2 linked regions of the Rhizobium rhizoryzae genome follow. The protein of the gene in region 2 interacts with the protein of the main gene of each other region in a pairwise test. Links are inferred from orthologs where the notes say so. Each region holds a gene or a part of one and is shown on either strand. Other genes may lie near its edges.

The links. The genes of interacting proteins can lie anywhere in the genome.
Region 1: the proteins of sfsA (region 2) and G6N80_RS11105 interact in binary tests that used the Escherichia coli proteins (3 or more experiments, as listed by UniProt). The link is inferred for Rhizobium rhizoryzae from one-to-one orthologs.

Annotation. Positions count from the first base shown.
Region 1 is NZ_CP049250.1:1,019,324-1,024,632, reverse strand. Bases 524-3,522 are described here. They hold G6N80_RS11105 (glutamate-5-semialdehyde dehydrogenase), read right to left. Parts: upstream 2,664-3,522; coding sequence 1,383-2,663; downstream 524-1,382. Other genes in these bases: proB (glutamate 5-kinase), read right to left, coding at 2,656-3,522; G6N80_RS11110 (nicotinate-nucleotide adenylyltransferase), read right to left, coding at 752-1,342; rsfS (ribosome silencing factor), read right to left, coding at 524-683. Also shown: 23S rRNA (pseudouridine(1915)-N(3))-methyltransferase RlmH, read right to left, coding at 1-135; more of rsfS, read right to left, coding at 240-523; more of proB, read right to left, coding at 3,523-3,828; GTPase ObgE, read right to left, coding at 3,830-4,891; G6N80_RS11090 (GNAT family N-acetyltransferase), read right to left, coding at 5,052-5,309. UniProt on the Escherichia coli protein: Catalyzes the NADPH-dependent reduction of L-glutamate 5-phosphate into L-glutamate 5-semialdehyde and phosphate. The product spontaneously undergoes cyclization to form 1-pyrroline-5-carboxylate.
Region 2 is NZ_CP049250.1:2,748,860-2,755,215, forward strand. Bases 1,904-4,891 are described here. They hold sfsA (DNA/RNA nuclease SfsA), read left to right. Parts: upstream 1,904-3,033; coding sequence 3,034-3,750; downstream 3,751-4,891. Other genes in these bases: G6N80_RS19095 (PHA/PHB synthase family protein), read left to right, coding at 1,904-3,022; map (type I methionyl aminopeptidase), read left to right, coding at 3,781-4,614; radC (RadC family protein), read left to right, coding at 4,625-4,891. Outside these bases: G6N80_RS19085 (LL-diaminopimelate aminotransferase), read right to left, coding at 1-542; G6N80_RS19090 (SHOCT domain-containing protein), read right to left, coding at 643-1,041; more of G6N80_RS19095, read left to right, coding at 1,181-1,903; more of radC, read left to right, coding at 4,892-5,458; G6N80_RS19115 (ABC transporter ATP-binding protein), read right to left, coding at 5,468-6,356. UniProt on the Escherichia coli protein: Binds to DNA non-specifically. Could be a regulatory factor involved in maltose metabolism.

The sequences.
Region 1 (5,309 bases), 1.7 Mb from region 2 along the record:
GTTAACCTCGATCACACGACCAAGTTCCAGGCTGACCCCAGGACCAGCCTTGGCAAAACGGTCGAGATATCGCGCCGCAAGTTCCTTTTCAGGGCCGGACTTCAGTCGCCCGACCGCAAAGAGGCCAATCTTCATGGATTCTATCCGTTCAAGGCCGATCAATGTACCGCCTGCCACGTCCGCAGACGCGCCGACAGGATCATTTCATCGGCAGCGACCGGATCTCAATCCATTGTCGCTTAGTGGCGTGTCTCTTCCTCGTCCGGAGCAGCCCACATCTTTTCGATGTTGTAGAACTCCCGGATTTCTGGCCGGAACACATGGACGATCACATCGCCGGTGTCAATCAACACCCAATCGCCTGCCTCAAGCCCTTCGACGCGGGCGGGGCCGAAGCCCTCGTCCTTCAGGTCGCGGAGCAAGTGGTCGGCGATTGCCGAGACATGCCGGTTCGATCGCCCTGTGACGACGACCATGTAGTCGCCAAGCGCAGACTTTCCAGCAATGTTGATGGAGACGATATCTTCGGCTTTGGAGTCCTCAACGCTGGCGAGGACCAGTTCAAGAGCACGGGCGGCAGCATCGGCGCCACGTTCCAGGCTCTTCGGAGGAACGCGAGACGTTCTTCCCTTAGCATGTACTGTTGTCAGGGTTTTTCCTTTCCTCAATGACAGAACAGGCACATCCGCGAATCCGTTTCGATGGGGTCCGCACTATGAAGGTGGCACTGAATGGTTAATCTTTCAAGGCATCAGTTTCCTGGCGTACCTTGACGGATAGCTGTCGAACTGAGGCTTGATCGGGGCCCATGGATAAAGGTCCAGCGGGGCGGCGTTCTATGTGCCAGAATACCTGCATCGGATTCATCGATACGCGAGTGGCTGAGAGCCCTTGCAGCGGGCGACGACAGAAAAGACAGGGTAGCACCCGGCCGGTCTATGACAGCAATCGGCAGGCTTGCGGCAATGTGCCGCCACCTCTGCCATCGATGAAACGTCTTGAGACTATCCGCCCCCATGATCCAGACGAAGTGTACGCCCGGATTGCGCGACAAAACGTGGTCGATGGTTTGAGCCGTGAAACCTGTCTGAAGGCGTTCCTCGAAAGCAGTAACGCGGATGCGGCGGTTTCGCGTCAGTTCCTCACTGAGACGGATCCGCTCCTCGAGAGGCAAGAGGATCGAACGGCTTTTCAGGGGATTGCCCGGCGTGACCATCCACCAGAGTTGATCAAGCCGCAATTGCTTCAGTGCGATTTCGGCAACAAGCCTGTGGCCGTCATGCGGCGGATTGAAAGATCCCCCGAAAAGGCCCACCACCATGCCGCGCTCCACATGCGGCATGGTCAGATACGACTGAAGCGCGACCTCTACCGTCACCAGTTCAGGGCCGGATCTGGCCGGTGCCGTGCACCCGGTACTTGAAAGACGTCAACTGCTCCACCCCAACCGGACCACGGGCATGCATCTTGCCTGTGGCGATGCCGATCTCGCCGCCCATACCGAATTCGCCTCCATCGGCAAACTGGGTCGATGCATTGTGCAGGAGGATCGCGGAGTCGATCTCATTGAAGAAGCGCGCAACAACCTGCGGATCTTCAGCAATCACAGCTTCCGTATGGTTGGACGAATAGGTGTTGATGTGTTCGATCGCGCCATCGATACCATCCACCAGCTTCACGGAGATAATGGCTTCGAGATACTCGGTCCGCCAGTCTTCCTCACTTGCAGCCTTAAGCCCCTCGATCTGGGCGCTCACCTCTTCCGAGGCCCGGACTTCGCATCCCTTCTCGATGAGAGCCGAAAGGATCAGCTGCAAATGTGTCGCGGCTACCGCACGATCGACCAGCAGGGTTTCGGCGGCACCACAGATGCCGGTACGGCGCATCTTGGCATTCACGACCACCTTGACGGCCATATCGAGATCCGCAGAGGCGTCCACATAGATGTGGCAGAGCCCTTCAAGATGGGCGAAGACCGGTACGCGCGCCTCTGTTTGCACACGCGCCACCAGACTTTTGCCACCGCGCGGTACGATGACATCCACCGCACCATTCAGACCGGAGAGTAGCGCCCCAACCGCGGCACGATCGGCAATCGCCACCAACTGTATGGAGTCTTCCGGCAAGCCTGCTGCGCGAAGCCCTGCGGAAAGGCAGCGATGGATCGCTTGCGATGAATTAAGCGAGTCTGATCCGCCCCGCAGAATGACAGCATTGCCAGCCTTCAGGCACAATGCACCTGCATCGGCGGTCACGTTCGGTCGGCTTTCGTAGATGACGCCGATCACGCCGAGCGGCGTGCGCACGCGCTCGATTTTCAATCCGTTAGGACGCTCCCAATCCGCAATCACATTGCCAACCGGATCGGGCAGGGCTGCAATAGCCCGCAGCCCCTCGGCCATTTCGGTTACACGCTTTTCATTCAACGTCAGACGATCAATGAACGACGGCTGCAAACCCTTGTCTGCCACGGCCTCCAGATCGAGGGCATTGGCCTCCAGAATTGTTGCTACAGATGAAAGTATCGCATCGGCAGCGGCGTTCAGCGCTTTGTTCTTCTGATCTGTCGAAGCAACGGCAAGTTTGCGGGCAGCCAAGCGGGCGCGTTCGCCCATTGCCAGCATCAGCGTATCGATATCGCTCGATTGCACCTTGTCAAGCATTGGCATCCTCCTCCCGTACGGCTTCATTTTCATTGGCAATCATGCCGGTGATGACGAGATCATCCCGATGCACCATGGCTGCGCGTCCGGCATAGCCCAGGATTTGCTCAATCTCGCCGGATTTACGGCCAGCGATCTGTCGCGCCTCATCGGCATCATAGCTCACCAGTCCACGCGCTATTTCACGGCCTGACACACCGATCACAGCAACTGTGTCCCCGCGGCTGAACTGTCCGCTAATGGACCGGACACCGGCAGGAAGCAGGCTCTTGCCGGAAGCGAGCGCTTTTTCAGCACCAGCATCAACGGTAAGTTCACCGGCAGGCTGAAGCTGCCCGGCAATCCAGGTCTTTCGTGCCGTCACGGGCGTTCCGGATGGCGCGAAGAATGAGGAGCGCGCGCCGCTTTCGATAGCCTTCAAAGGATGCGCAGTCTTGCCGGATGCGATGATCATGCCGCAACCGGCAGCGGTCGCGATCTTGCCCGCATCGATTTTTGTGCGCATTCCACCACGCGACAGTTCTGAGGCCGCGCCGCCGGCCATGGCCTCGATCTCCGCTGTGATCGCGGGTATGACGGGCAGGAACTGGGCGTTCGGATCGAGATGCGGCGGGGCGGTATAAAGCCCATCGATATCCGAGAGAAGGATCAACAGGTCCGCACCGGTCATGGTGGCCACACGCGCCGCCAGCCGGTCGTTATCGCCGTAGCGGATTTCGGACGTGGCGACCGTATCGTTCTCATTGATGATCGGCACAGAACCGAGCTTCAACAACTGGTTGATCGTCGCACGCGCATTCAGATAGCGGCGACGTTCTTCGGTATCGCCCAGCGTCAGGAGGATCTGCCCGGCGATGATGTCATCGCGCGACAGACTTTCTGACCAGGCGCGCGCCAGTGCAATCTGACCGACTGCGGCAGCCGCCTGGCTTTCCTCCAGCTTCAAGGCGCCGCCGGGAAGCTCGAGGACCGTCCGTCCCAGTGCAATGGCGCCCGAAGAAACGACAAGCACATCGATATCCTGAGCCCGCAAAGCGGCAATATCGGCACAAACCGAATCCAGCCATTCCTTCTTGAGACCCGACTTGCGATCGACCAGCAAAGCAGAGCCAATCTTGATGACGATGCGGCGATGTTTTGCGATAGGCTTGCGCTGCAGTGTCATCTCAGGCGTCATCCTCGTCGGTATCGGCATTCTCCGCAGGGTGCTGACTGCGGTCAGGAAGGGCTGTCTCTCCAGCCGATTCAACAATCACATCACGCAGTGCGCGTAGCGCCTCGGTCATACCCATATGGGCAGCGGCGGAGAGAAGAAGCGGAGGCTTTCCGCACGCCTTCTGCAATTCCTTCGCCTTCTTCTTGATCTCGGCCTGATCAAGAACATCGATCTGCGAGAGAGCTACGATTTCAGGCTTGTCCTCCAAGCCGCCGCCATAGGCGTTCAACTCGTGCTTCACAGTCTTGTAGGCCTGTCCGACATTTTCCTCCTGCGCCGACACCAGATGCAGAAGAACGCGCGTCCGCTCCACATGGCCCAGGAAGCGATCACCCAGACCAACACCTTCATGGGCGCCATCGATCAAACCGGGAATGTCGGCCAGGATGAACTCACGTCCATCAATCGTCGCAACGCCGAGGTTGGGGTGCAGTGTCGTAAACGGGTAATTGGCGATCTTAGGCCGAGCGCGCGTTACCGTTGCCAGAAAGGTAGACTTGCCGGCATTGGGCAGGCCGACCAGACCGGCGTCGGCAATCAGCTTGAGACGAAGCCAGATGGTCTTTTCCTGACCGGGAAGACCGGGATTTGCCCAGTCGGGCGCCTGATTCGTGGAAGATTTGAAGTATGCGTTGCCGAAACCGCCATTGCCGCCCGCAGCGAGGCGAAAGCGCTGCCCCTCCGTGACCATATCGATGATCAGCGTCTCATTATCTTCCTCGAAGATCTGCGTTCCCACCGGAACCTTGAGGGTGACGCTCGCACCGTTTGCGCCGGTACGGTTACGACCCATGCCGTGAATGCCGGTGCCCGCCTTGTAATGCTGCTGGAAACGGTAATCGATCAGCGTGTTGAGGCCGTTGACCGCCTCGACCCATACGTCGCCACCGCGACCGCCATCACCGCCGTCCGGGCCACCAAATTCGACGAACTTCTCACGCCGGAAGGAAACTGCACCTGCGCCACCATCGCCGGAGCGGATAAAGACTTTTGCTTCGTCGAGGAACTTCATGATGTTTTGAGCCGTCTTCTCGGAGTTGAATGGGTATGCAGGAAAATGTGCTGTTTTCGTTATCGCTGCTTGGCGGTGAGGTCAAAGCCTATCGCGTCATCAGCTTGATTTGCACCCGGCGAGGCAGTTATTTTGTCTCGCCGGGGCGACTTATGGCCGATCAAGGCCTCCGAAAGTCTTCGGGACGCAACCGGGTTTCAAGATGCGGGGCCATGGCATTGCGGGCCATGCTGAAGAGATCCGAGCAGCCGACGATGGAAAACCCCATTCTCTCCTGAATGCGAAGCGAACCGGCGTTATCAGCGAAGGCACCCGAAAAGAGTTCGGTTTGCGGCATACGACGGAAGAACCGGTCGAGCACTGCCGACACTGCTTCCGTCATCAGCCCCTGACCCCAATAGAAGCGGTTGAGCCAGTA
Region 2 (6,356 bases):
ACGGTCGCGGTCGGGTTCGACGGATAGCAAAGAATCATCGCTATCGGCTTCGGAATCGAGTGGGCAACCGCACGCTCAAGCGCACGGAAGAATTCTTCATTGGGTTCAACCGGGATAGAGCGGATCACGCCGCCGACCATCAGGAAGCCGAATGCATGGATCGGATAAGATGGGTTCGGGCACAGTACGACATCACCAGGCGCCGTGATGGCCTGCGCCATGTTGGCAAAGCCTTCCTTGGAACCGAGAGTCGCAACCACCTGCGTATCAGGGTTCAGCTTTACGCCGAAACGGCGAGCGTAATAGGCAGCCTGCGCGCGACGCAGACCGGGGATGCCCTTTGAAGAAGAGTAGCCGTGCGTGTCTGGTCTTTGAACGGTTTCGATCAGCTTGTCGACGATGAACTGGTTCGTCGGCAAATCGGGATTGCCCATGCCGAGGTCAACGATATCCGCGCCCGCCGCTCGCGCGCTCGCCTTCAAACGGTTTACCTGTTCGAAAACGTAGGGCGGCAGTCTGCGGACTTTATGGAACTCTTCCATAGCGAACCTCGTCAAGGCGTTAAAAACAGCGCCGCGACGCAAGGCAGTTTGCATCCCGGCAGCAAGATGCTTTGATGCGAAAAACGCCCAAAGGCAAGCTTTAATTGGTGGCCGGCGCCGTTGCGCTCGAGGTCTGATCTTCTGAAAGCTTGCGCAACGCATTGACCCGGCGCTGATATTCCGCTTCGGATATCGCGCCGCGTGCCTTGGCCTTGGCCAACGAACTCAATTGTGTTTCGGCAGAGGTGTACTGCTGATCATCGATCTGGGTGTTGGCGGCCGTCAAAGGTTTGCCGAAGGTTGGATAGGTGCCGGTCGACTTCAGGGTCAGCGACGCAGGCCGCGGCGCGTTCTGGGGGCCAACGACGACAGCAGGAGGTGAGGTGTTGGGGATACCATCGTCCAGCGCAAAACTATTGCAACCGGCAAGGCCCATGGGAATCGCCACGACGCAAACCAGCATCGATAGATGACGAACCAAACCCGCCTGTACAACCATTTCTGCAACCCTGTCTTTCACCTTTGGCTAAGCCCATCCGGGCCGCAATCGCTGGAACTTGTATTCGTTTTCGGGCACAATGTAAAAACCAAAAAGCAGGCTGGAACCCTGATGGGTTCACAAGGGGAGCGAGGACACGATGGGGAGCGACGGCCATTATAGCCGTGCGGGGGGAGAATCCGCCGCGTTCGATGCCAAGGCGATGGAGGCCTATCTCGTCAAGGACCCGCAGGCCATGGCGCTGAATCTGGCGCGCGCCGTCGAAAATTTCGGCAAGGCGGCGACAGAATGGATCGGTCCGCGCGAACGCGGCGAGGTGATCGACCCGATCGATCCGGTCGCCGAAATGGTCAAGACGCTCTCGAAAGTCATAGAATACTGGATGTCCGAGCCTCAGCGCACGCTCGATGCGCAGTCCCTCCTGCTGTCATCCTATATGGGCATCTGGATGAACACGCTGCAGCGCATTGCGACAGGCGAGGCAGCGGCAGACCCGGACGACCTGCCGAAAGACAAGCGATTTTCCGACGAAGACTGGCGCAAGAATCCGTTCTTCTCGCTCATGCGACAGATCTATCAAGTCACCGCGACCTGGGCTGAAAAGCTTGTGGAGAACGCTGACGGACTGGATGAACACACCCAGAAGAAGGCGCTTTTTTACGTCAAACAACTGACCGCCGCGATCTCTCCCGCCAACTTTGCCCTGACCAATCCGGAGGTGTTTCGCCAGACCGTTGCCAGCAATGGTGCGAACCTCGTCCAAGGCATGCGGATTCTCGCGGAAGATGTGGCAGCAGGCCGTGGTGAACTGCGCCTGCGCCAGACGGATCAAAGCAAATTCCGGCTTGGCGAGAATGTGGCCATCACGCCCGGCAAGGTCGTCGCACGCAGCGAGATCTGCGAGATCATCCAATATCAAGCATCGACGGAAACCGTTCTGAAGCGGCCACTGCTGATCGTACCGCCGTGGATCAACAAGTTTTACATCCTCGACCTTGGCGCGGAGAAGAGCTTCATCAAGTGGTGCGTCGATCAGGGCCATACGGTTTTCGTCGTATCGTGGGTGAACCCGGAAGAACGTCACGCTCGACTTGCCTGGGAAGATTATATCCGCGATGGAATCGATTTCGGGCTCAAGACGATTGAGGATGCGACCGGCGAGAAGGAAGTAAATGCGATCGGCTATTGCGTCGGTGGGACCCTGCTTGCCGCCGCGCTGGCGCAACATGCCAAGGCCCGGAACAGGCGCATTCGCTCAGTCACGTTCTTCACGACACAGGTGGATTTCACCCATGCCGGAGAGTTGAAGGTCTTCGTGGACAACGAGCAGATCGAGGCACTCGAACAGCAGATGAACACGACCGGTTATCTTGCCGGGTCGAAGATGGCGGCTGCCTTCAACATGCTGCGCGCATCGGAATTGATCTGGCCCTATGTCGTTTCAAACTACCTGAAGGGGCAGGAGCCGACAGCTTTCGACCTTTTGTACTGGAACTCCGATTCAACGCGCATGACTGCTGCCAACCACGCCTTCTATCTGCGGAACTGCTATCTGGAGAACAGGTTGAGCAAGGGCGAAATGGTACTTGGCGGCAAGAAGATTACGCTCGGAGACGTCAAAATCCCGGTCTATAGCCTCGCCGCGAAGGAAGATCACATTGCACCGGCCCGTTCCGTTTTTCTGGGATGCCAGTTCTTCGGCGGCGACGTGACGTTCGTGCTGAGCGGCTCAGGCCATATTGCAGGTGTCGTCAACCCGCCGGCCAAGCACAAGTACCAGTACTGGACGAATGGACCGGTGGAAGGTTCGCTGGATCACTGGATGAAGACGGCCACGGAGTCGGCTGGATCCTGGTGGCCGCACTGGCAGCAATGGATCGAGAAGCAAAGCGACAAGCGCGTGCCCGCCCGTATTCCTGGCGGAAGCAAGCTTCAACCCTTGTGCGATGCGCCCGGCACCTATGTCAGGGTGCGGAGCTAGCTCATTCGCACATGAAGTTTTCAACGCCTCTCGTCTCGGCGCGGTTGATCCGCCGCTACAAACGTTTTCTATTCGATGCGGAGTTAGCCGATGGTGAGGTGATTACAGGCTCCTGCCCTAATACCGGCTCCATGCGCGGACTGACGACGCCCGGTTCGGAAATCTGGTTGTCTCTGCACGACAGCCCTACCCGCAAATACCGCCACATGCTGGAGCTGGTGCGCGCGGATGGCACACTTGTTGGCATCAACACGGCAATGCCGAACCGGATCGCAGAAGAAGCGGTACTTGGCGGGTTGTTCCCGGAACTGTCCGCCACGCCAGTCCTCAAGCGGGAGCAGCGTTACGGCATCAATTCCCGCATCGACCTTTTGCTGCGGGAAGAAGGCAAGCCGGACGCCTATATCGAGGTCAAGAATGTGCATTTCATGCGCAAACCTGGACTTGCTGAATTTCCCGATTCGGTCACGGAACGCGGGGCCAAGCACCTCAATGAGCTGGTATCCGTCGTCCAATCCGGACATCGCGGGGTCATGCTTTACGTCATCCAAAGGAGCGATTGCGCGAGCCTCAGAATTTGCGACGATCTGGACCCGAAGTATGGGGCTGCATTCCGTGAGGCGCGGCGTCACGGAGTCGAAGCCTATGCAGTGAGTTGCGCGATTTCCCCTCAAGGAATTTTTGCCGAAAGGTTGATCCCGATAGACGAAAGCGAGCAGCCTGATTAAAACCGGTGCGAGCGAGACGAAAGTGAATCCATGGTTACCTATATCGACGCAGCATCAGCGCCAAAGAAGAACACGGGCGCAATTCGGCTGTATGACACCGCAACGGACTTCGACGGCATGCGCAAGGCTTGTCAACTGACAGCGCGATGCCTTGATGAACTGGCATCAATCGTGAAGCCTGGCGTCACGACGAACGAAATCGACCGCTTCGTCTTCGAGTTCGGAGCAGATCATGGCGCCCTGCCCGCAACGCTGAATTATCGCGGTTACAAATACTCCGTCTGTACATCGATCAATCACGTCGTCTGCCATGGCATGCCGGAAGACAAGCCACTGCGCGAGGGTGATATCGTCAACATCGATGTGACCTACATCGTGGATGGCTGGCATGGCGATTCCAGCCGCATGTATCCGGTCGGTCAGGTGAAGCGCGCAGCCGAGCGCCTGATGGAAGTGACCTACGAATGCCTGATGCGCGGGATTTCCGTCGTCAGGCCAGGTGTGCGAACCGGAGCGATCGGCGAAGCGATCCAGACATTCGCCGAGGCAGAACGCTGCTCGGTCGTTCGCGATTTCTGTGGCCACGGGGTGGGTCGCCTGTTTCACGACAGCCCGAACATCCTTCATTATGGTCGCGCGGACGAAGGTCCGGAATTGCGCGAAGGCATGATTTTCACCATTGAGCCCATGATCAACCTGGGCAAGCCGCATGTGAAGGTTCTTTCCGACGGCTGGACAGCGGTGACACGCGATCGCTCACTGTCTGCACAATACGAACACGCAGTCGGCGTCACTGCGACAGGCTGCGAAATCTTTACCCTCTCGCCTGGCGGGTTGGATCGTCCAGGGCTGCCGCCTCTGTGAAAGGGAATCGATGACGCAATCCTCCGTGCCTCCATCCACGCAACAGGGTTTCCCGGAAACCGAAGAGGAAGCGAACGATCTGTTCGTGGATGAGCGAAGCTTCTTCGCGGAACAGGCACCAAAGGCAGCCGGTCTGAAACGCTCTGCCCCATTTGGCAAGGAAGGTGATAAGTCGGCTCACTATCATGGTCATCGAGAACGGCTGCGGGCCAGATATCGGGAGAATGGCGATACCGCACTTGCCGATTACGAGATCCTTGAATTGCTGCTGTTCCGGTTGATACCACGACGGGACACCAAGCCGATTGCCAAGTCGCTGATTGACCGCTTCGGCAATCTGGCTGGGGTGTTTGGCGCATCAGCCCAGCTTCTTCAAGAGGTTAAGGGTGTGGGCGAAGCGGTTGCGCTGGATCTGAAGCTCATCGCCTCTGTGGGTCAGCGGATCCTGAAAAGCGAGTTGCGCGACAAGCAGGTGCTGGGTTCCTGGTCCTCCGTTATTGATTACTGCCATGCCGCGATGGCCTACGAATCACGAGAGCAGTTCCGCATACTGTTCCTCGACAAGCGCAACACATTGATAGCCGACGAAATACAGGGACGAGGCACGGTGGACCACACGCCCGTCTACCCTCGCGAAGTGGTGCGTCGGGCGCTGGAACTGTCGGCCACGGCCATCATCCTTGTCCACAATCACCCCTCAGGCGATCCGACACCGTCACGGGCCGATATCGACATGACCAACACGATCATCCAGACGGCAAAGCCGCTGGGGATCACCGTGCATGATCACATTATCATCGGCAAGGACGGCCATGTGAGCTTCAAGGGCCTGCGCCTGATCTGACCGCCCTCGTCACGCCACCTGAACGATGTGGCCCGCGGACACTTCGCGATATTCCCGTCTGGGCGGCTGATAGCCCATAGGTCGTACCGGACTCTTCAATTCGTCCTCCATCAGACCGCGCCGAATACCACGCCTCGAAGGATCCGGCACGGGAACCGCTGACATAAGTTTGCGCGTGTACGGATGCTGCGGATTTTCAAAGACGGCAGCGCGTGGGCCGATCTCAACGATTTCGCCGAGATACATGACGGCGACCCGGTGGCTGACCCGTTCGACGACGGCCATATCGTGGCTGATGAACAGGAAGGCGAGGTCAAGTTGCTCCTGCAGATCCAGAAGCAGGTTGCAGACCTGCGCCTTGATCGAGACGTCCAGAGCAGAAACGGACTCGTCTGCAACGATCACCTTCGGATCGAGTGAAAGGGCACGGGCGATGGCAATTCGCTGACGCTGTCCGCCAGAGAATTCATGGGGATAACGGTTCATCATGGACGCTGAAAGGCCTACTCGCTCGAGAAGATCTGCCGTCTTCTGCTTCGCCTGAGCCGCATTACCCATCCCATGCTTGAGAAATGGCTCAGCGATCGCCTGACCAACCGACATGCGCGGATTGAGGCTTGAGAACGGATCCTGAAAGATCATCTGGATGCTTTTGCGCATGCGCTGTAATTGCGACGAGCCAAGCTCCCGTACATTCTGACCGTCCAGTTGAATGTCACCGGAGGTCGGTTCTATCAACCGCATAACCGAGCGTCCTGTGGTCGACTTGCCACAGCCAGATTCACCGACAAGCGCCAAGGTCTCACCCTGCTTCAAGTCGAAGGAAACATTCTCGACAGCATGGATCGAGCCGGTTTGGCGACTGAACAGGCCTGAGCGGACCGGAAAGCGGGTTACG